DNA from 2 places in the Bradyrhizobium pachyrhizi genome. Region 2 is predicted to be linked to the other one. Evidence: predicted binding sites of a transcription regulator. Region 2 holds the regulator's gene; the other holds the start of a gene.
What was found. The regulator PhoB, encoded in region 2, activates phosphate uptake and scavenging genes when phosphate is short. The targets are predictions, from matches to a motif close to TGTCATNNANCTGTCAT.
Positions count from the first base shown of each region.

Region 1: the regulator PhoB is predicted to act here: its motif matches at 2,820-2,836, upstream of phnF (phosphonate metabolism transcriptional regulator PhnF).

Region 1 is NZ_CP121667.1:2,610,999-2,621,469, reverse strand. Features, by position in the region: gene QA639_RS12080 (alpha-D-ribose 1-methylphosphonate 5-phosphate C-P-lyase PhnJ) at 1-570, opposite strand, end outside; gene QA639_RS12075 (carbon-phosphorus lyase complex subunit) at 567-1,670, opposite strand; gene phnH (phosphonate C-P lyase system protein PhnH) at 1,674-2,282, opposite strand; gene phnG (phosphonate C-P lyase system protein PhnG) at 2,287-2,748, opposite strand; gene phnF (phosphonate metabolism transcriptional regulator PhnF) at 2,865-3,590, shown strand; gene phnE (phosphonate ABC transporter, permease protein PhnE) at 3,761-4,609, opposite strand; gene phnE (phosphonate ABC transporter, permease protein PhnE) at 4,606-5,490, opposite strand; gene phnD (phosphonate ABC transporter substrate-binding protein) at 5,570-6,502, opposite strand; gene phnC (phosphonate ABC transporter ATP-binding protein) at 6,582-7,397, opposite strand; gene QA639_RS12035 (LbetaH domain-containing protein) at 7,608-8,273, shown strand; gene QA639_RS12030 (alpha-D-ribose 1-methylphosphonate 5-triphosphate diphosphatase) at 8,270-9,442, shown strand; gene QA639_RS12025 (DUF1045 domain-containing protein) at 9,452-10,141, shown strand; gene hemC (hydroxymethylbilane synthase) at 10,148-10,471, opposite strand, start outside.
Region 2 is NZ_CP121667.1:966,131-976,601, reverse strand. Features, by position in the region: gene QA639_RS04395 (SGNH/GDSL hydrolase family protein) at 1-154, opposite strand, end outside; gene QA639_RS04390 (SGNH/GDSL hydrolase family protein) at 168-950, opposite strand; gene QA639_RS04385 (OpgC domain-containing protein) at 947-2,206, opposite strand; gene apaG (Co2+/Mg2+ efflux protein ApaG) at 2,508-2,906, shown strand; gene QA639_RS04375 (Hsp33 family molecular chaperone) at 3,016-4,017, opposite strand; gene argF (ornithine carbamoyltransferase) at 4,214-5,140, opposite strand; gene QA639_RS04365 (aspartate aminotransferase family protein) at 5,140-6,348, opposite strand; gene QA639_RS04360 (GcrA family cell cycle regulator) at 6,835-7,347, shown strand; gene phoB (phosphate regulon transcriptional regulator PhoB) at 7,577-8,287, opposite strand; gene phoU (phosphate signaling complex protein PhoU) at 8,417-9,133, opposite strand; gene pstB (phosphate ABC transporter ATP-binding protein PstB) at 9,240-10,058, opposite strand; gene pstA (phosphate ABC transporter permease PstA) at 10,055-10,471, opposite strand, start outside.

The sequences.
Region 1 (10,471 bases), 1.6 Mb from region 2:
GAATTTCGGCGTCGGCGACGGGTCCATCACGTAGCGCGCGTTCACCTTCACCGGATAGGCGTAGGCGGTGGCGATATGGCCGAAGCGCGCGATGTCCTCGTAGAGCTTGACGTGCATCAGCCCGTATTCGGCGAGCGCGTGCATGCGCCGCGTCTCGGTCTCGCGCGGCTCGAGGAAGCGCAGCGGCTCGGGGATCGGCACCTGATAGACCAGCACCTGCCCGGCATGCAGCGACGCATCGGGAATGCGATGCCGGGTCTGGATCACGGTCGCGTCCGTGGTCGAGGTCGTGGTCGCGACACCAGCGGTCTTGCCGAAGAACTTGCGGATCGAGATCGCGTTGGTGGTATCGTCCGAGCCTTGGTCGATCACCTTCAGCACGTCGTCGGGACCGAGGATCGCGGCGGTCACCTGCACGCCGCCGGTGCCCCAGCCATAGGGCATCGGCATCTCGCGGCTCGCGAACGGCACCTGATAGCCGGGTATCGCGATCGCCTTGAGGATCGCGCGGCGGATCATCCGCTTGGTCTGCTCGTCGAGATAGGCGAAATTGTACGTCGGCGCATTCATTCCGCGGCCTCCTGCATTTCCACGGCCTCGTTGGCTTCCGCGAACTCCTGCCGCAGCTTGCGCAACAGGCCGAGCTCGGACTGGAAGTCGACGTAGTGCGGCAGCTTGAGGTGCTCGACGAAGCCGGTCGACTGGACATTGTCGGAGTGCGACATCACGAACTCCTCGTCCTGCGCCGGCGCCGCCGCCTCCTCGCCGAGCTCGCGCGCGCGCAGCGCGCGATCGACCAGCGCCATCGACATGGTCTTGCGTTCGCTCTGGCCGAAGGCGAGGCCATAGCCGCGGGTAAAGCACGGCGCCTCGGTCGTCGAGCCCTTGAACTGGTTGACCATCTGGCACTCGGTCAACTCGATCGAGCCGAGCGGCACGGCAAAGCCCGCGTCCTCGGCGAAGAACTCGACCTCGACCTCGCCGAAGCGGATCTCGCCGGCGAACGGGTGGTTGCGGCCGTAGCCGCGCTGCGTCGAGTAGCCGAGCGCGAGCAGGAAGCCCTCATCACCGCGCGCCAGATTCTGCAGCCGCAAATCGCGGTCGGCCGGAAAGCTCAGCGGCTCGCGCGTGAGGTCGCCGACCGGCGTGTTGCTATCTGCCTGCGGTGAGGATTCGATCAGGCCATCGCGGCCGAGAATGTCGGTCACCCGCGGCGTGGCGGCCTGCGAGGCGTCCGCGGTCGCCGGCTGCTCCGGCACAAAGCCTTCCGCGAGCTGCGGATCGAGCAGGCGATGGGTGTAGTCGAATGTCGGGCCCAGGATCTGGCCGCCCGGAACGTCCTTGAAGGTCGAGGAGATCCGCCGCCGCACCTGCATCTCGCCGGTGTTGACCGGCTCAGTGGCGCCGAAGCGCGGCAGCGTGGCGCGGAAGGCACGGACCAGGAAGATCGCCTCGATCATGTCGCCGCGCGCCTGCTTGATCGCGAGCGCCGCGAGCTCGCGGTCGTAAAGCGAACCCTCGGTCATCACGCGGTCGACACCAAGCGCGAGCTGCTCGGAGATCTGTGCCAGCGTCACCTCGGGCACGTCGCGGTCGCCGCGCCGCTCATGCGCGAGCAGACGATGGGCGTTCTCGATGGCGCGCTCGCCTCCCTTGACGGCTACATACATCGCTCACACTCCGCTTGCGATCAGCCGCGTGGTGCGCGGGATCGCCACAATGGCATCGTCATGGACCAGCACGACATCGATGCCGCGCGGGAACAGGGCTTCGTTGATCGCAAGCCGCTGGAACAGGTCGCGCGGCTTGATCATCGCCTGCAGCACGGCGCTGCCGTCGATGCCGGGTCCTTTCAGCTCGAAGGCCGGCCCCTGCGACAGGCTGTCGACCTGCAGGATCAGCGTGGTCGAGCGGTCAGGATACTCGCTGCTGCCGAACGCAAAGCAATCGAGCGCCGGCAGGCTCGCGGCATCGCCGATCAAAGCGAAGCTCGCGATCGAGGAATCGGCCACCACCGGCGCGCTGGCGTGAAACTTCAGCCAGCGGGCGACGTCCGGCGTCGCCGACATCGCGGCGTCGAGCCAGATCGGCGTGTCGTGATCGAACAGCGTCAGCGCGATCGCGGCCGAGCCGCGCATCATGCCGGCCGGTGTTCCCACGCTCGCGGCGACGCGCTGCACGCTGCCCGGACGCGCCATCGCATCCATCACGGAACGGAAAGTCGACTGCGCCGACAGCACCTTGTCGGCAAAGCCCGCGGGCATTTCGGCAATCGTCGTCATTGCATCATCCCTCACCGCGCACCATCGTGTAGAAATCGACCCGCGTCGCCGCGGTTTCCGCTGCCTTGCGGCCGCGTTCGGCGTTCATGGCGACGCGCAGCGGCGCAATCACCTTGGCCTCCACCTCGCCGGACAACTCCGCCGACTGCACCATGGCGTCGCACAGCGCGATCATCTGCGCCTTCCGCGCGTCGCGGCCGAGCGTGTGGCCGAAGCCGACCTCGCCGGTCGCAAGCCGCACCGCCGCGCGCGACACCGTCGCCTCGCCGAGATTGAACGGCGCACCGTCGCCGCCGATCCGCCCGCGCAGCATCACAAGGCCGTTTTCCGGCTCGCGCAGGTTCTCATGCGCGGGCACCGCGATCGCCGCCAACCTGCCGGCGATGTCCGCAACGGCGGCGTGCGCCAGCACCGTCATCGCGGCCTTGCGCTGGGCCTGTTTGCTGTTTGGTCCGGTCGAACTCATGGGCAAACCTTTGGGCAACCTTGCTTGCATCAAGTTGTCTATGATACTAGACAACTTGATAGCGGAGCGCCATGACTGTTTCGTGACAAACCAAAGATTTCTGGTATCACCGCGCCATGAGCATGCAGGAAAGTTCCGGCGTCGCCTTGTGGCGGCAGGTCGCCGACGGCATCGAGCGCGGCATCGCTGACGGCCGCTTTGCCGCCGGCGAAAAGCTGCCCGGCGAGATGGAGATCGCCGAGACGTACCGGGTCAACCGGCACACCGTGCGGCGGGCGCTCGCCGCATTGGCCGAGCGCGGCCTGGTGCGCGCGGAACGCGGCAGCGGCACCTATGTCGAAGCCCAGCGCCTCGCCTATCCCTTGCGCTCACGCACGCGGTTTTCCGAGATCGTCGGCGCCGGCGGCCACGAGCCGCGCGGCCAGTTGATCGATGCGAGCAGCGACACCGCCAATCGCGAGATCGCGCGCGAGCTGGGGCTGAAGATCGGTGCGCCGCTGATCCGGATCGAAGCGGTGCGGCTCGCCGACCGAACGCCGATCTGTGTTTCCACCACCTGGCTGTCGGCCGAGCGGTTTCCCGATGCCGGCAGCGTATTCGCCAACGTCCGCTCGATGACGAAGCTGCTCGGCCATTACGGCGTCAAGGACTACCACCGCGCCTCGACCCGGATCACCGCGGCGATCGTCGATGCGACCGACGCCGCGCGGCTCGACCTGCCGCTGGGACGGCCGGTGCTGGTGGTCGACGCAACCGACGTCGACATGCTGGACCAGCCGCTGGTGACCAAGCGCTCGCGCTTCGCCGCCGAGCGCGTGGAGTTTCTGGTCGAGAATGGTTGACGACTGAGCACTTCTCCCTCGCCCCGCTCTGGCGGGGAGAGGGTGGGGGTGAGGGGCCTGTCTCCGCGAATCCGGAAGCTGTGAGTCCCCGGAGAGTCCGCGTCACCCGGAATTTGCGCTGCGCGAAAATTCCGGCCTCTCCCCGCACGCGGGGAGAGGCGAAGAAGAAGCTACACCACCGCACGCTGCCCGATGATCGCAAAGCGCAGCTTGCTCGAGATGAAGTCGATCGCGGCAACTGCGATCAGGATCATCAGGATCAGGAACGACACCTTCTGCCATTCCAGCACGCGGATCTGCTCGGCGAGCTGCAAGCCGATGCCGCCGGCACCGACGATGCCGATGATGGTCGCCGAACGGGTATTCGACTCGATGAAGTAGAGCACCTGCCCGGCGATCACGGGCAGCACCTGCGGCAGCAGGCCGAAGCGGATTTCGTGCAGGGCGTTGCCGCCGGAGGCGCGAATGCCCTCGACCTGCTTGCGATCCGCCGCCTCGATCGCCTCCGAGAACAGCTTTCCGAACGCGCCGAAGTCGGACACCATGATCGCGAGCACGCCGGCGAACGGGCCGAGACCGACGACGTTGATCCAGACCAGCGCCCAGATCAGCGTATCGACGCCGCGGATCGAGTCCAGGAAGCGGCGCACCGGAAAGCGGATCAGGTTCGAGGGGATGATGTTGCGCGCCGCCAGCAGGCTGACCGGCAGCGCCAAAACCGCGGCAAGCGTGGTGCCGAGCACCGCGATCGACAGCGTCTCGCCGAGCGCCTGCATGTAGAGCGGAAACGACGAGCCCGGATTCGGCGGAAGCATCAGCATGGTGATCCAGCCGAGCTGGCCGAGGCCCGCGATCAGCCTGGACGGCGAGAAGTCGAGATCGACCAGGCCGAACACGAAGATCGCGAGCGCCGCCGCGATCATGGCCGGCATCGCCAGCCGTGCCGATGCGGGACGTTCGAAGACGCCGGGGTACTTCGCGCGCAGTTCCGTGGTGTCCGGCCTCGGCATCTGGCTCATCGACGGGTCTCCTTGCCGAACAGCCGGCCGCGCAGCCAGCCGGTCGAAATGTCGATGATGAAGACCGTGACGATGATGGTGATGAGGATGGCGCTGACGTCGGAATAGTAGAACTTGCGGATCGCGACCACCAGCTCCTGGCCGATGCCGCCGGCGCCGACGAAGCCCATCACCGACGCCTCGCGGACGTTGATCTCGAAGCGCAGCAGCGCATAGCTGGCATAGCCGGCCGAGACCTGCGGCAGCACGGCAAAGCGCATGCAGGACAGCCAGCTCGCGCCGGTGGAGCGGATGCCCTCGACCGGCTTCATGTCGGCATTCTCGACGATCTCGGCAAACAGCTTGCCGAGCGCCCCGGTGGTGTGGATCGCGATCGCCAGCACGCCGGCCATCGGCCCGAGGCCGAACGCGATCACGAAGATCAGCGCGAACACGATGCCGGGGACGGTGCGGGCGAATTCCAGCAGGCGGCGGATCGTGAAACGTACCCACGGGCCCGGCGACGTATTCTGGGCCGCGAAGAAATTGAGCGCGAAGGCGAGCACGGCACCCGTCAGCGTGCCGACATAGCTGATCAGGATCGTCTCGCCGAGCATCTTCAGCCACTTATGCCAACCCCAGAACCATTCGGCCGGATCGGTCCAGACCCGCGCGCCGGAATCCAGCGTCAGGATGCGATCGAAATAGCTGACGAAATTGCCGAAATAGGTGAACAGCGTGCGCAGGTTCACTTCGGCGCCGAACGCCGCGATCACCAGCACCGCGCAAAATGCCGCCGTTGCCAGCGCGGCCTTCAACCGCTTGCGTGCGACGGACTTGCGGTAGGCGTCCTCCAGCGTCGCCAGTTGCTGCGCTGGAAGAATGGATACGGCGGTCGCCATCGACGCGTGCCAGCCCGGTTCGGAGTTGAGTGGAAAGGGCCGGGCTATACGCCCGGCCCTCGTGACGTCAGGCGTGCGATCAGCTCGCCTTCTTGCGCAAACCGTCGACGAACTTGATCAGCTCGATGGTGCCGTCCCAATCCTTGGTGGTGGCGGGATGGAAGCCCTTCTTCTGACCGTCGGACAGACGGTCGAAGGCGGCCTTGTCCTTGGTCGGGGCGTCGAAGAAGACCTTTGCGATCGCAGCCTTCAGGTCCTCCGGAAGATCGGTGTTGTACGCATAGGGGCCGTTGATGATGAGCGCCGACTTGTGGATGATGCGGAAATCATCCTTCTTCATCGCCGAGCCGTCGGCATTCTTCAGCATGCCCTTGGTCAGCATCTGGGCGAGTGTGGAATCGTCCTCGTTGGTCCACTGGTTGGCGGCCACATCAACGGTTCCCTGCGACAGCGCCAGGACGGCGTTCTCGTGGCTGCCGGTGAACACGACCTTGCCGAAATAGCCTTCGGCGTTCGCGATGCCCATCTTGTTGAGTTCGAAGCGCGGCACGTTGTTGCCGGATGTCGAGTTCGGATCGACCAGGCCGAGATTCTTGCCTTTCAGGTCCTCGACCGTCTTGTACGGGCTCGACGCCTTGACGAAGAACACCGAGTAATAGCCGGTCGAACCGTCGGCGTTCATATCGTTGGCGAACGCGTCGGTCTTGACGCCGGTCAGGCGCGCGCGAGAGAACGAGGCCGAGCCGTAGCTGGCGATCTGGATGTTGCCGGCGCGCTGGCCTTCGATGACGGCCGCGTAGTCGTTGGCAATGCGCAGCGTGACCTTCACGCCGAGCTCCTTCGACAGATACGCCACGAACGGCGTCCAGCGCTCGGTGACGCCGGAGGCGTTCTCGGCCGGCACCACCGCGAAGGTGAGCTCCGGGTATTTTGCTTTCCAGTCCTGCGCGGAGGCCGAACCGGCAAATGCCAGCGCGGCGGCGCCAGCCAGAATGATGCGACGAGTGAACATGACTACCCCTCTTTTGTTGTAGTTGCACCTGTTGGCCGGGCAAAATGCCCGGCCTCCCAGATTGAAAAATGCGCGACGCTCAGGCCGCGGCTGCGGTGCCGAGTGCCGGCGCAGTTGCACCGTCGGGCGCGGGCAGCGGTGCTGCGCCGATGACGTCATTGGCCTCGAGGTCATAGAGCTCGCGGGCGATATGGTCGGTGAGCGCCGCGGGGGCGCCATCGAACACCACGCGACCCGCGGCCATGCCGACCAGGCGGTCGCAATAGGTCCGCGCCAGGTCGAGCGAGTGCAGATTGCAAAGCACAGTGATGCCGAAATGCTTGTTGATGCGCAGCAGCGCGTCCATCACGATCTTGGTGTTGCGCGGATCAAGCGAGGCGATCGGCTCGTCGGCGAGAATGATGTCGGGCTCCTGCACCAGCGCGCGGGCGATCGCGACGCGCTGCTGCTGGCCGCCGGAGAGCTGGTCGGCGCGCTGCGCCGCCAGCTGGGCGATGTCGAATTGCTCGAGCGCCGACAGCGCCAGTGCCCTGTCCTGCTCCGGCCAGACCTGCGCCAGCGACCGCCATGACGGAATCTGGGCCAGCCGGCCCATCAGCACGTTGGTCAGCACGTCAAGGCGGCCGACCAGATTGAACTGCTGGAAGATCATCGCCGAGCGCGCGCGCCACCGCCGCAGTTCCTTGCCGCGCAACGCGGTGACGTCGGTACCTTCGAACAGGATACGGCCGGAGGTCGGATCGGCGAGACGGTTGATCATCCGCAGCAGCGTCGACTTGCCGGCACCGGAGCGGCCGATCACGCCGACAAAGCTGCCCGGCGCGATCGAAAAGGACGCGTTGTCGACTGCGGCTTTCGTGCCGAAACGGCACGTCAAACCTTCCACCACCAGCATGTAATGCTCCAACCGCGCCTCGTTGGGCCATCGCTATCCCCGGCGTTTTACAGTTATGTGACGACAGCGCTGCGGTGCGGCGATCGTCCACACCCCTCCCTTGTCGCTCCCTTGCCGTCATCCCGACGTCATGATGTTGTCATCAAGCGTCCCGATGACGAGCACGCATCCCCGGAAGCCCAAGATTCTTTAAGATTTGCGGAGGCCCCGATGGCCGGAAAAACACTCTCGGTTGTGCCGACCGTCGACCCGACAGCGTCGGTGCGCGAGAGCAAGCTCGGCAAGTATACCGAGGTCGGCGCGCGCACGATCCTGCTTGAAGTCAGCATGGATGACTATTCCTACGTCGTGAACGACAGCCAGATCACCTACACTTCGATCGGCAAGTTCTGCTCGATCGCCGCGATGACCCGCATCAATCCCGGCAACCACCCGATGCATCGCGCGACTCAGGCGCATTTCACCTACCGCGCCAGCGCGTATTTCCCCGGGGAGAGCGACGACACCGACTTCTTCAACTGGCGACGTGCGCATCACGTGCATATCGGCCATGACGTCTGGATCGGGCACGGTGCGATCCTGTTACCGGGCCGGAACGTCGGAACCGGCGCTGTCGTCGCCGCCGGCGCCATCGTGACCAAGGACGTTCCCGACTACACCATCGTCGCCGGTAATCCGGCGCGGCCGGTGAAGCGACGCTTCTCCGAGACGATCGCCGACCGCCTCGCTGCGCTCGCATGGTGGGACTGGGATCACGAAACACTTCGGCGTGTCCTGCCTGACTTTCGCAAGCTCGCGGTCGAGGAATTCCTCGACAAGCATGAGGCCGAGGCCGTATCCCAATCACAAGCCAAACAACGGAGCGCCGCATCGTGACGGACATTTTCATCGAGGGCGGGCGCACGCTGGTTGACGGCGCCTTGGTCGAGACCTCGCTGCGGACCGCAGGCCGCGACATCGGCGCGCTCGACGCCGAGCAGGGTCGCGCCGCGCTGCACATCGATGCCAGCGGCCTCCTCGTGCTGCCCGGCATGATCGACCTGCACGGCGATGCGTTCGAGCGGCAGATGATGCCGCGCCCCGGCGTCGACTTCCCGACCGACGTGGCGCTGATCGACAGCGACCGGCAGGCGATCGCCAACGGCATCACCACCGTGTTCCATGGCACGACGTGGTCGTGGGAGCCCGGCCTGCGCAGCGCGGAGAATGCGCGCAAGCTGCTCGATGCGATCGAGGCGCTGCGGCCGCAGCTCGCCGCCGACACCCGCTTCCATCTGCGCCACGAGACCCACAATCTCGAGGCCGAGGCCGAGATCATTCAATGGCTCAGTGAGGGCCGCATAGACCTGTTCGCCTTCAACGACCACAGCAACGTCAAGCCGAAGAAGCGCAACCAGCTGGCCGAGCGCACCGGGCTCTCCGTCGAGGCCGTCAACGACATGCTGGACCGGATCGTGGCGCGCCGTCCCGAGGTGCCTGCCTCGATCGCGCGACTGGCCGCCGCCGCGCGCGCGGCCGATATCCGCATGCTGTCGCACGACGACAACAGCCCGGCGATGCGCCAGGAGTTTCGCGCGCTGGGCGCCACGATCGCCGAATTCCCCGTCAACGAGGAGACCGCGCGCGACGCTGCGGCGGCGGGCGACTTCATCGTGTTCGGTGCGCCCAATGTGGTGCGCGGCGGCAGCCACACCGGCTGGACCAAGGCATCCGACATGATCGCACAGGGCCTCTGCTCGGTGCTGGCGTCGGACTACTACTATCCGGCGCAGCTGCTCGCGGCGTTCCGCCTCGCCGCCGACGGCATCCTGCCGCTCGCCAGAGCCTGGGACCTGATCTCGTCGGCGCCGGCCCGCGCGGCCGGGCTCGCCGACCGCGGCGCGCTCGCCGCGGGCCGCCGTGCCGACATCGTCGTCGTCGACGACAAGGTGCCGCTGCGGCCGCGCATTGTCGCCGTGATCTCGGCCGGACGGCTGGTGCATCTGGCCGACGCGAGCTGCCTCGTTCATTCGCTCGCGCCGCGCAAGACGGTTGCGGCGGCGTAGCTCAGTCCCATGGCCAATACTCCGCGCTACGCGATCTACTATGCGCCGTCACCCGACAGCGCGCTGCACCGCTTCGGTTCGACGCTGCTCGGCTACGATGCCGTGTCAGGCGACGCGTTGCCGTTTCCCGATGGCGTCACGTCCGACTGGTGCGAAGTCACCGAAGATCCGCGCAAGTATGGATTCCACGCCACGCTGAAGGCGCCCACCGCGCTCGCCGACGGTCGGAGCGAGGCCGAGCTTCTCGATGCCTGTGCCGCCTTCGCCGGTCGCGCGCGGCGCATTCCGGTGATCGAACCGGTGGTCGATGCCATCAGCGGCTTCATCGCGGTGATCCCGGCCAGCCGCTCGGATGATCTGCAACAGCTTGCTGCCGATTGCGTCACGGAATTCGACGCGTTCCGCGCGCCGCTGACACCGGAAGATCGCGCGCGCCGCAGGCCAGAGAAACTCACCGCGCGGCAGTGCGACTATCTCGACCGCTGGGGCTATCCCTACGTCATGGAGGAGTTCCGCTTCCACATGACGCTGACGGGACGGCTGAGCGACGAGCGGCGGGGCCCGATCGTGGCGCAGCTGCGCACACGGTTCGCGGCGGTCGACCTCACGAGGCTCGCAATCGACCGCATCGCGCTGTTCAAGCAGACCGACAGTGCATCACGCTTCCGCATCATCGACAGCTGGCCGCTGCGGGCGTAGCGCGCGCTATTCCTCCACCCGGGTGCGGGCGATGATCTCAGCGGCGCCCTTCTCCAGCAGCTCCATGCCCACGGCGCGGCCGAGTTCGCGCGGCCGATCGGCCGGCCCGCGCCGCGTCACCTCGATGAAGCCGGCGCCGGCCTCGTCGAGCACGGAGGCGCGCAGCGTCATCTCGCTGCCCGCAAGCGTGGCGTGGCCGGCGATCGGCGAATTGCAATGGCCGTTGAGCACCCACAGCACCTCGCGCTCGGCCTCGGCGGCGAGCCGCGACTGCACGTTGTCGATCCCGGCAAGCCGCGCACGTGTCGCCCAGTCGGTGTCGACGCATTC
Region 2 (10,471 bases):
CATCAGGCTTTGCAGCCTCGGTCTTGCCGTCGGACGAAAGCGCCGCATGCTGGTCGGTCTGCGCGCGCGACGGCACGACCGCGAGCAGCGTCAGCACCGCAACGGCGCGGAGACCTCGCCCTGCGGAAGCGCGAAAAGGGAAGGCAAAACGCATTTACTCTGCTTCCTTAATTCTGCTGCACCGGGCCCAGATGGGCCGCATCGATCACGAATTTCGCCAGTGCGCGGCCGAGACAGGCATGAACCTTCTTGGCCAGATCGACACCATGCGAGGTGCTGAACAGGTCAAAATATCCGGCGTCGCTCCACTGCTTCATAATCGCGAACCGGTCGAACAGCGGAACGTCGTGCTGCTGCGCCACCACCTTCATGTTGTCGAGATAGGGCGGCGCAGAGATCATCGTCTCCGTACGCGGGCTGTATTGCAGATTGACCAGCACCACGTCGGTCCCGGCGTCCCGCAACGCAACAACGCCTTCGTTGATGGCGGTACGGAAATCGTCGGGATCGACCGCTCGCATAGCATCGACGGTTCCGGTCTGCCAGATAACCAAAGTAGGCTTTTTTGCTTCAACAAGCTTAACAAGAGTTCCCGCGGTCTCCTCGGCGGTGCTCTTACCCTGTAATTCTACGGATAGATCGATCGTCGACGACGGCAACGCTTCCTTCAGCGCCGCCTGCAGTGTGGCCGGATAGGCGCTCGCCTCGTTGCCCTGGATGGTCGAGGAGCGGCTGCCGACCACCAGCACGTTGAGCGGCCGGTTGGACTTGATGGCGTCGGTGACCTTGGGCAGCGAGCTCTCGCTCGTAAGCAGATAGGCGGGCACGTCGCAGGGCGGCGGCGGGGGCGGCTCCGCGGTGTCGCCGGCGCGCGCGGGCGCCGCCGCCAAACCGGCCGTCAGGCAGGCTGCGAGCAGCGTCAGGCCCAGCATCGTCCGCGCGGACTTCATGCTCCCCCTCCCGCCAGATCGGCGTTGCCGGCGGCGCCTTTTTTCGAGGCGCCTTTGTCGGCGGAGTGCTTGTACCACGAAATGATCCACGCCATGCCGCACATGATGAGGATGCCGCAGACGCTGATCAAGGCGTGCAGTGCGGCACCGCCAGAGACTTCGGCAAGCACGAAGTGACCGGCGAAGGCGAGGAAGACCCCGAGGCAGAATATCTCAAGCGAATGCTGGCCACACAGGATCAAAGGTCGCAGCCAGGGCGATTTTAGGCCCGGCCAATCCCTGGGCAGGAAGCGCACGGTGAGCGCGGCGAGCGCCAGGAAGTGCGCGAACCGCAACACGTCCAGGTCGGTCTTGTTGATCGGATACATCCATTGCTCGATCACCTTCGGCATGATGTGGCCGAGCTGCGGCACGTACCAGGTCAGTGTCACGAAGAACGCCGCGACCAGATAGACGATGCAGATCCACATCGTGATGTTCGACGACAGGATGCGCGACATCCGCCGCGCGCCGCCGAGCGCGCACCAGGCGCCGAACACGAACAGCAATTGCCAGGCGAACGGATTGAACGCCCAGAACCCGTTCGGATAAGCCGACAGATAAAGGTCGAACTGCCAGGTCAGCGCGTAGAGCACGACCGAGAGGCCGAGCGTGACATCGGGCTTCCATTTCATCAGCCACAGGATCAGCGGCAGGAACAGCATCAGCACGATGTAGAGCGGCAGCACGTCCATGTTGACCGGACGGAAGCGCAGCAGCAGCGCCTGGACGATGGTGACGTCGGGCTGCTTGAGGAAGTCCATGATCCCCATTTCTTCCGAGTAGAGCGGGTTCTCGAACGAGGTCGCGACATAGGAGATCTCGGCGAGGAAGATCGTGAACAGGAAGACGTGCGCGACATAGATCTGCCAGACCCGGCGCAGGATGCGCGCGGTCGCGATCACGACACCGCCCTCCAGCATCGCGCGGCCATAGACGAACGCCGCGGTGTAGCCGGAGATGAAGATGAAGATCTCGGTGGCGTCGGAGAAGCCGTAATTGCGGATCGTCAGCCAGGTCAGAAGATTGGTCGGCAGATGATCGATGAAGATCAGCCACAGCGCGAGCCCGCGGAACAGATCGAGGCGGAGCTCGCGCTCGCCGGTCGCCGGCAGCGTGATCGCGGGCGCAGCAACCTTCGCCTCGGCCTCAGCCTCTACTTCGGTCTTGGCGTCGGCCGCCGGCGAACCGGCTATGGGGTCGGCAATCGAGCTCATCAAACACCGTGTCGGCTGCGGACGCCCCGCACGCCGTGCTGAAAAGATAATATCGGTCCGCGAGTTGCCGACAAAGCACGGAGTGCGGCGGCATGCGGCCGCGCTTTAGAGCGGAACTATGTTGAAACCGCGATGAACGGACCGCCCCAAATCCGGCTTTCCAAGTCCCGCTTTCCAAGCCCGCCTTTTCACAGCCCGGCAGGCGATTGGTTCCGGCGGTTCAATTGGCTATGATAGCGCCCTGTTTGAGCATGATCCGGTCGAAAACGGAGCATGCGCCAGGACCATCGGATTGAGCCGCATGTACCGCGCCGTTACCCGCCAGATCGAAGTCACCGTCGAGCCGAACTTCATGCCGGAGCGCTCGTCGGTCGACCGGCGCGAATATTTCTGGTCGTACAAGATCGTGATCGTCAATTCGGGCCCGGAAACGGTGCAGCTGCGGACGCGGCACTGGATCATCACCGACGCCACCGGCCGCCGCCAGGAGGTGCGCGGCGAGGGCGTAGTCGGCGAGCAGCCGGTGCTCGCCCCCGGCGAGCGCTTCGAATACACGAGCGGCGTGCCGCTGCCGACCGCCTCCGGCTTCATGACCGGCAGCTATCAGATGGTCACCGAAGCCGGCGAGCGCTTCGACATCGACGTGCCGACATTCTCGCTGGACAGCCCGAGCCCGGGCGGGAAAAGGGTGCTGAACTGACGCCTGCGTAGCCCGGATGGAGCTAAGTGCAATCCGGGGCAGGTGCATCCGCGGTTGGAGCGACCCCGGATTTCGCTGCGCTTCATCCGGGCTACGATGACGAACGCGCCTACTCGACGCCGGCTTCCTGCGGCGTGAACTCATACACCGACGAGCAGAACTCGCAGGTCACGACGACCTTGCCGTCCTTGACCATCTCGGCGCGATCGTTCGGCGCAAAGCTCTTCAGCATCGACGACACCGCATCGCGCGAGCAGGAGCACTGCGCGCGCAGCGTTTGCGGATTGAAAACGCGAACGCCGCGTTCGTGGAACAGGCGATAGAGCAGCCGCTCGCCGGACAGATCGGGATCGATCAGCTCGACATCCTCGACGGTCGAGATCAACGACTGGCCCTCGACCCAGGCGTCGTCGTCCGGCACGCTATGCGTGGTCGTGCCTTCCGGCGCGTCGCCGGGATGCAGATCGGCCTGCTTGGCGCGCTCGGGCGCCTTGGGCAGGAATTGCAGCAGGATGCCGCCGGCGCGCCAGTGCAGCTTGCCGCCCTCGCCGCCGCGCATCTCCTCGCCGACCGCAAGCCGCACCCGCGTCGGGATCTGCTCCGAGCGCAGGAAATATTCGTGGGCCGCCTCTTCCAGGCCGCCGCCGTCGAGCGCGACCAGTCCCTGGTAGCGGCTGGTGTTGGAGCCCTGATCGATGGTCATCGCAAGGTGGCCCTTGCCGAGCAGCTCGCCCGAGCTCTGGCCATTCTTGAGGCGCGATGCGTCGTAGCGCGCATAGGCGCGCAACCGGTCGGGCGCCTGGAAATCGACGATCAGGAGCGAGACCGGACCGTCGGTCCGGGTCTGCAGGATGAAGCGGCCCTCGAACTTGACCGACGAGCCGAGCAGCGTGGTGAGCACGATCGCCTCACCGAGCAGCTTGCCGACCGCGGGCGGATAATCGTGCTTGTGCAGGATCTCGTCGAGCGCGGGTCCGAGCCGGGTCAACCGGCCACGCAGATCCAGCGCGCCGACCTCGAAGGCCAGCACGGCATCGTCGACAGGAACCGCTGAGGGCGCGCGAACCGGCGCCTCGGGCGTGATTTTGATGTCGGGGGATTGTGAAACCATGGCGCTCTATCTGGGGTCTCGGACCGCAAAACGAAAGGGGTTCAGCAGAACGGATCTATCCGTCGTCCCTGCGAGAGCAGGGACCCATAACCGCCGATGTGAGTTGCTGCATTCAGCTGGGGCTCCAGCTTTCGCAAAATTTACATCGGTGGTTATGGGTCCCGGCCTTCGCCGGGACGACAGCATTGAATGGGCGCTACGCGACCGCGTCGAAACACCAGGCCAGGATGCCCTTCTGCGCATGCAGGCGGTTTTCCGCCTCGTCGAACACCACGGATTGCGGCCCGTCGATCACCTCGTCGGTGACCTCCTCGCCGCGATGCGCGGGCAGGCAGTGCATGAACAGTGCGTCGGGCTTGGCGAGCGACATCAGCTTGGCATTGACCTGATACGGCCGCAGCACGTTGTGACGGTGCTCGCCCTCCTTGTCGCCCATCGACACCCAGGTGTCGGTGACGACGCAGTCGGCGCCGCGCACGGCGGCTTCCGGATCGGTGCCGAGCACGATCGGCGCGCCGGTCGCCTTGATCCAGTCGCGCATCGGCTTTTTCGGCGAGAGCTCCGGCGGGGTTGCGACATTGAGCTGGAACTTGAATCGCTCGGCGGCATGCGCCCAGGAGGCCAGCACGTTGTTGTCGTCGCCGGTCCAGGCCACGGTCTTGCCCTCGATCGAGCCGCGATTTTCCTCATAGGTCATGAGGTCGGCCATCACCTGACAGGGATGCGAGCGCCGGGTCAGGCCGTTGATCACGGGCACGGTGGCGTGGGCGGCGAGCTCGAGCAGCGCGTCATGGTTGAGGATGCGGATCATGATCGCATCGACATAGCGCGACAGCACGCGCGCGGTGTCCGCGATGGTCTCGCCGCGGCCGAGCTGCATCTCGGCGCCGGTCAGCATGATGGATTCACCGCCGAGCTGGCGCATGCCGACGTCGAACGACACCCTTGTGCGGGTCGACGGGCGCTCGAAGATCATCGCCAGCGTCTTGCCTTCGAGCGGCTTCCTGCCCTTCTCATGCGCCTTCAGCTTCGCCTTCATGGCGGCTCCGGCGGACAGCATGTTGCGCAGCTCGCCGAGCGGCAGCTCGTTGATGTCGAGGAAGTGACGGACCGGCTTGCTCATCATCCAGCCGCCTTCTTCGGCTGCGCCGCCGACAATGTCGCGCAGGCGCGCTCGAGCGCGGTGATCGACGTATCGATCTCGGCCTCGGTCACGATCAGCGGCGCCAGGAACCGCACCACATTGTCGCCGGCGCCGACGGTGAGCAGCTTCTCGTTGCGCAGGGCGGCGATCAGGTCGCCCGACGGCACCACGGCCTTGACGCCGATCAACAGCCCCTCGCCGCGCGCCTCCGACAGCACGCCGGGATAGCGGTCGACGACGGAGGCGAGCTTCTGCTTGAGCAGCAGCGACATCTTCTGCACATGCTCGAAGAAGCCCGGTTTCAGCATGACGTCGAGCACGGCATTGGCGGCGGCGACCGCGAGCGGATTGCCGCCGAAGGTCGAGCCGTGCGAGCCGGGCGCCATGCCGGCCGCGGCCTGCGCGGTAGCCAGCACCGCGCCGATCGGGAAACCGCCGCCGAGCGCCTTGGCCAGCGACATCACATCCGGCGTGACGCCCGTGCGCTTGTAGGCGAACAGCTCGCCGGTGCGGCCCATGCCGGTCTGCACCTCGTCGAAGGCAAGCAGCAGGCCGTGCTCGTCGCAGAGCGCGCGCAGCGCCTTGAAGAACGCCTGCGGCGCCGAGCGCACGCCGCCCTCGCCCTGCACCGGCTCGATCAGGATGCCGGCGGTGTGCGGACCGATCGCCTTCTTCACCGCCTCGATGTCGCCATGCGGCACCTGGTCGAAGCCGTCCATCGGCGGCCCGAAGCCCTCGAGATATTTCGCCGAGCCGGTCGCCGCCAGCGTGCCCAGCGTGCGGCCGTGGAAGGCGCCCTCGAAGGTGATGATGCGGTAGCGCTCGCCGTGGCCCTTGGAGAAGTGATAGTGGCGGACCAGCTTGATCACGCCCTCCATCGCTTCCGCGCCGGAATTGCAGAAGAACACGAAGTCGGCAAAGCTCTGCTCGCACAGCCGCGCGGCAAGCGCCTCGCCGTCCGGGCTCTTGAACAGGTTCGACATGTGCCAGAGTTTGGTCGCCTGCTCCTGCAGCGCCTTGACCAGATGCGGATGCGCATGCCCGAGCGCGTTGACCGCGACGCCCGAGGTGAAATCGAGATAGCGGTCGCCGTTGGTTGCGATCAGCCAGGCGCCCTCACCGCGCTCGAAGCCGAGATCGACCCTGGCGAAGACGGGGAGCAGATGCGACGTGGCAGCGTTGGTCATGGCGATCACTGACGGTTTGAAGCCGACAATTGCCGCGCGCCTTGACGCCAGCGCAGCAACGGCCAGCTTCGGAAAACAAAACGGCCGCCTTTGCGGGCGGCACGTGGCGGGCATTCTATGCTGCGGTCAGTAAGTGTCAATCGCCACGAAGTGGCCTTCCTGCAATGCGAAACGAGCGCAATCCGGAGCATTCCGGTGCGGTGGAAAAGCCTCATCGAAATGCTTAACTGTGTGGGAACATGTGGACGCACGGCCGCGGACTCTTGCGCCTGAGTCACGCCATATTGTAGCGTTTGGCCTGTCGGGTACGACATCTCGTGCGGCGGTACTGGACCCTCTAAGTAGCCTTCGTGTCTCGCGTAAACGTTCGGGCGCAACACCGTGCCCGGCGAGGGCTAAGGGATTCTGGCCGCAGGGATATTTGTCCAGATTGGCTCGCAGCGCCGCTCCAACGATTGGCCGGCGCTACGCGAAGGGAAGAATGCGATGACTGTATTGACCTGGTCCGACGATCGCGTCGAGCAGCTGAAGAAGCTCTGGGAGTCCGGCCTGTCGGCCAGCCAGATCGCGGCGGAACTTGGCAATGTGACGCGAAACGCCGTGATCGGCAAAGTGCATCGGCTCGGCCTCTCCGGCCGCGCCAAGGCGCCCTCCACGGCCGCGCCGCGGCAGCGCAAGGCTCGCCCCGCCCAGCACATGATGCGGGTGGCGCGACCGGTCTCGCGCGGCAACACCGCGCTGGCGCACGCCTTCGAGGTCGAAATGGAGCCCGATCCGATCTCCTACGACAATGTGGTGCCAATGAGCCAGCGGCTCTCGCTGCTCGAGCTGAACGAGGCCACCTGTCATTGGCCGGTCGGCGATCCCTCGAGCCCGGAATTCTTCTTCTGCGGCGGCAAGGCGCTCGCCGGCCTGCCCTATTGCGCGCATCACTCGCGCGTCGCCTACCAGCCCGCCGCCGATCGCCGCCGGCCGTCGGCGAAACCGCAGATCAAGTGAGCACTCGGGAAAACGTCGGAAGACCTCAAAAACAAATCCCCGCGAAAGCGGGGATTTTTTTGTGTGACGCAGCCCGGCTATATCACCAGCGTCGTCCCGGCGCATGCCGGGACCCATACGCCGCGGCCGGCGCAATCGGCAAGCGGCCAGACGGCTTTCTAACAACGCCCATTGGTGGCTATTGATCCCGGCTTTCGCCGTGTTGCGGTTTATGAATGCCGCTTGGCCGTTACGGCTGCGGCTCGGCCTTGGCAAAGCGGTCATCGAGCGCGTAGCCGGCGCCGCGCACGGTGCGGATCGGGTCCTGCTCGCGGCCGGGATTGAGGAGCTTACGCAGACGGCCGATATGCACGTCGACGGTGCGCTCATCGATGTAGATGTCGCGGCCCCAGACGCTGTCGAGCAGTTGCTCGCGGCTGAAGACGCGGCCGGGATGCTCGAGGAAGAATTCGAGCAGGCGATACTCGGTCGGCCCGAGATCGATCGGACGGCCCGAGCGCGCCACGCGGCGCTTCTCGCGGTCGAGCTCGATGTCGCCGTAGGTCAACACGGTCGCAAGCCGCTCCGGGCTGGCGCGGCGCAAGAGGCCCTTCACCCGCGCCAGCAGCTCCGGCACCGAGAACGGCTTGACGATGTAATCGTCGGCGCCGGTGGCAAGCCCGCGTACGCGCTCGCTTTCCTCGCCGCGCGCGGTCAGCATGATGATCGGAAGTTGCTTGGTCTCGGGCCGCGCCCGCAGGCGGCGGCACAGCTCGATGCCGGACAGGCCCGGCAGCATCCAGTCCAGCACCACGAGGTCGGGAACGCGCTCCTTCAGGCGGGTGTCGGCATCGTCGCCGCGCCCGACCGTCTCGACATCGTAGCCTTCCGCATCGAGATTGTAGCGCAACAGCGTCGTCAGCGCTTCCTCGTCTTCGACTACCAGAATGCGTGCGCTCATCGGTTTAAGTTCTTTCTCTGTGGTGATCCGTTGCCCAGACGCAAACCGAAACGCTTACTTCCTTGAGCATAGTCCCCGCGGAAACGAGTTGTCGAAGGACAATCCGGTTCCGCGCTTGCCGATCAAGCCTCAGCTGCCCGGCACCGTGGTGGCAAAAGTGGTCATGTCGCCCTTCGGGCGCTTGTCGGTGATCTGCTGGCCCTCGATCATGTAGAATACGGTCTCGGCGATATTGGTGGCGTGATCGCCGATCCGCTCGATGTTCTTGGCGCAGAACATCAGATGGATGCAGAACGAGATGTTGCGCGGATCTTCCATCATGTAGGTGAGCAGTTCGCGGAACAGCGAGGTGCAGATCGCATCGACCTCCTCGTCGCCCTTCCAGACGTTCATCGCCGCCGGCAGGTCGTGCGCGGCATAGGCGTCGAGCACCGACTTGACCTGCGACAGCACGAGGTCGGTCATGTGCTCGAGGCCGCGGATCAGCTTCAGCGGCTGGAAATCGCTCTCCAGCGCCGCGACGCGCTTGCCCATGTTCTTGGCGAGGTCGCCGATCCGCTCGAGGTCGGTGGCGACGCGCATCGCGCTGACGATCTCACGCAGGTCGATCGCCATCGGCTGGCGGCGCGCGATCGTCAGCACCGCGCGCTCTTCGATGTTGCGCTGCAGATTGTCGATCTCGATGTCGGCGGCGACCACGCGCTTGCCGAGCGCGACGTCGCGACGGATCAGCGCGTCGACCGACTCGGTAATCATCCGTTCGACCAGGCCGCCCATCTCGGCGACCAGGCGGGTCAACTCCTGCAGGTCGCTGTCGAATGCCTTGGCGGTATGTTCAGAAGCCATCGCTTGTCTCCCTCAACCATGGTCCCGGGGATCATGGTTTCGTGTCCTGAATTTTAGCATGACCTGATCGGAAAACCGGTTGCCACTTTTCCGGATCATGCGCCGGTCAACCGAACCGGCCGGTGATGTAGTCCTGGGTGCGCCGATCGCTCGGTGAGGTGAAGATCTTGTTGGTGTCGTCGAACTCGATCAGCTCGCCGAGATACATGAAGGCGGTCTTGTCGGAGACGCGCGCCGCCTGCTGCATGTTGTGGGTGACGATCGCGATCGTGTAGTCCTCGGAGAGCTCCTGGATCAGTTCCTCGACCTTGGCGGTCGAGATCGGGTCGAGCGCCGAGCACGGCTCGTCGAACAGGATCACCTCGGGACGCACCGCCACGGTGCGCGCGATGCACAGCCGCTGCTGCTGGCCGCCGGAGAGCGACAGGCCGGAGGCGTTCAGCTTGTCCTTGACCTCGTTCCACAGCGCGCCGCCGCGCAGCGCCTTCTCGACCCGGTCGTCCATCTCGGACTTCGAGATCTTCTCGTAGAGGCGGATGCCGAAGGCGATGTTCTCGTAGATCGTCATCGGGAACGGCGTCGGCTTCTGGAACACCATGCCGACCCGCGCGCGCAGCAAGTTGAGGTCGAGCTTGGGGTCGAGAATGTTGGTCTGGTCCAGCATCAGCTGGCCGACCGCGCGCTGGCCCGGATACAGGTCGTACATCCGGTTGAAGATGCGCAGCAGGGTCGACTTGCCGCAGCCGGACGGGCCGATGAACGCCGTGACGCGGTTGGTGCCGAGCGTCAGGTTGATGTTCTTCAGCGCGTGGTGCTCGCCGTAATAGAAGTTGAGGTTGCGCACCGTGACTTTCGGCGGCGCTTCCGGCAGCGGAACCTGGGGAACGTGGCCCGCGGCAGTCGTGGAGACAGAAAGCTCGGTCATTTTGCGGCCCTTTCGGCACCAAGGATACGCGCGCCGATATTCAACGCGAGCACGGTGAATGTGATGAGCAGCGCACCGCTCCACGCCAGCTCTTTCCAGTAGGCGTAGGGGCTCTGCACGAAATTGTTGATGGTCACCGGCAGGTTGGCCATCGTCTTGGTCAGATCCAGGCTGAAGAACTGGTTCGACAGCGCGGTGAACAGCAGCGGCGCGGTCTCGCCGGCGACGCGGGCGGTCGCCAGCAGCACGCCGGTGATCAGACCCGATCGCGCCGCGCGATAAGCGATCCGCTTGATCACCAACGAACGCGGCAGGCCGAGCGCGGAGGCGGCCTCGCGCAGCGGATTGGGCACCAAGAGCAGCATGTCCTCGGTGGTGCGCAGCACGACCGGGATCACGATCACCGCGAGCGC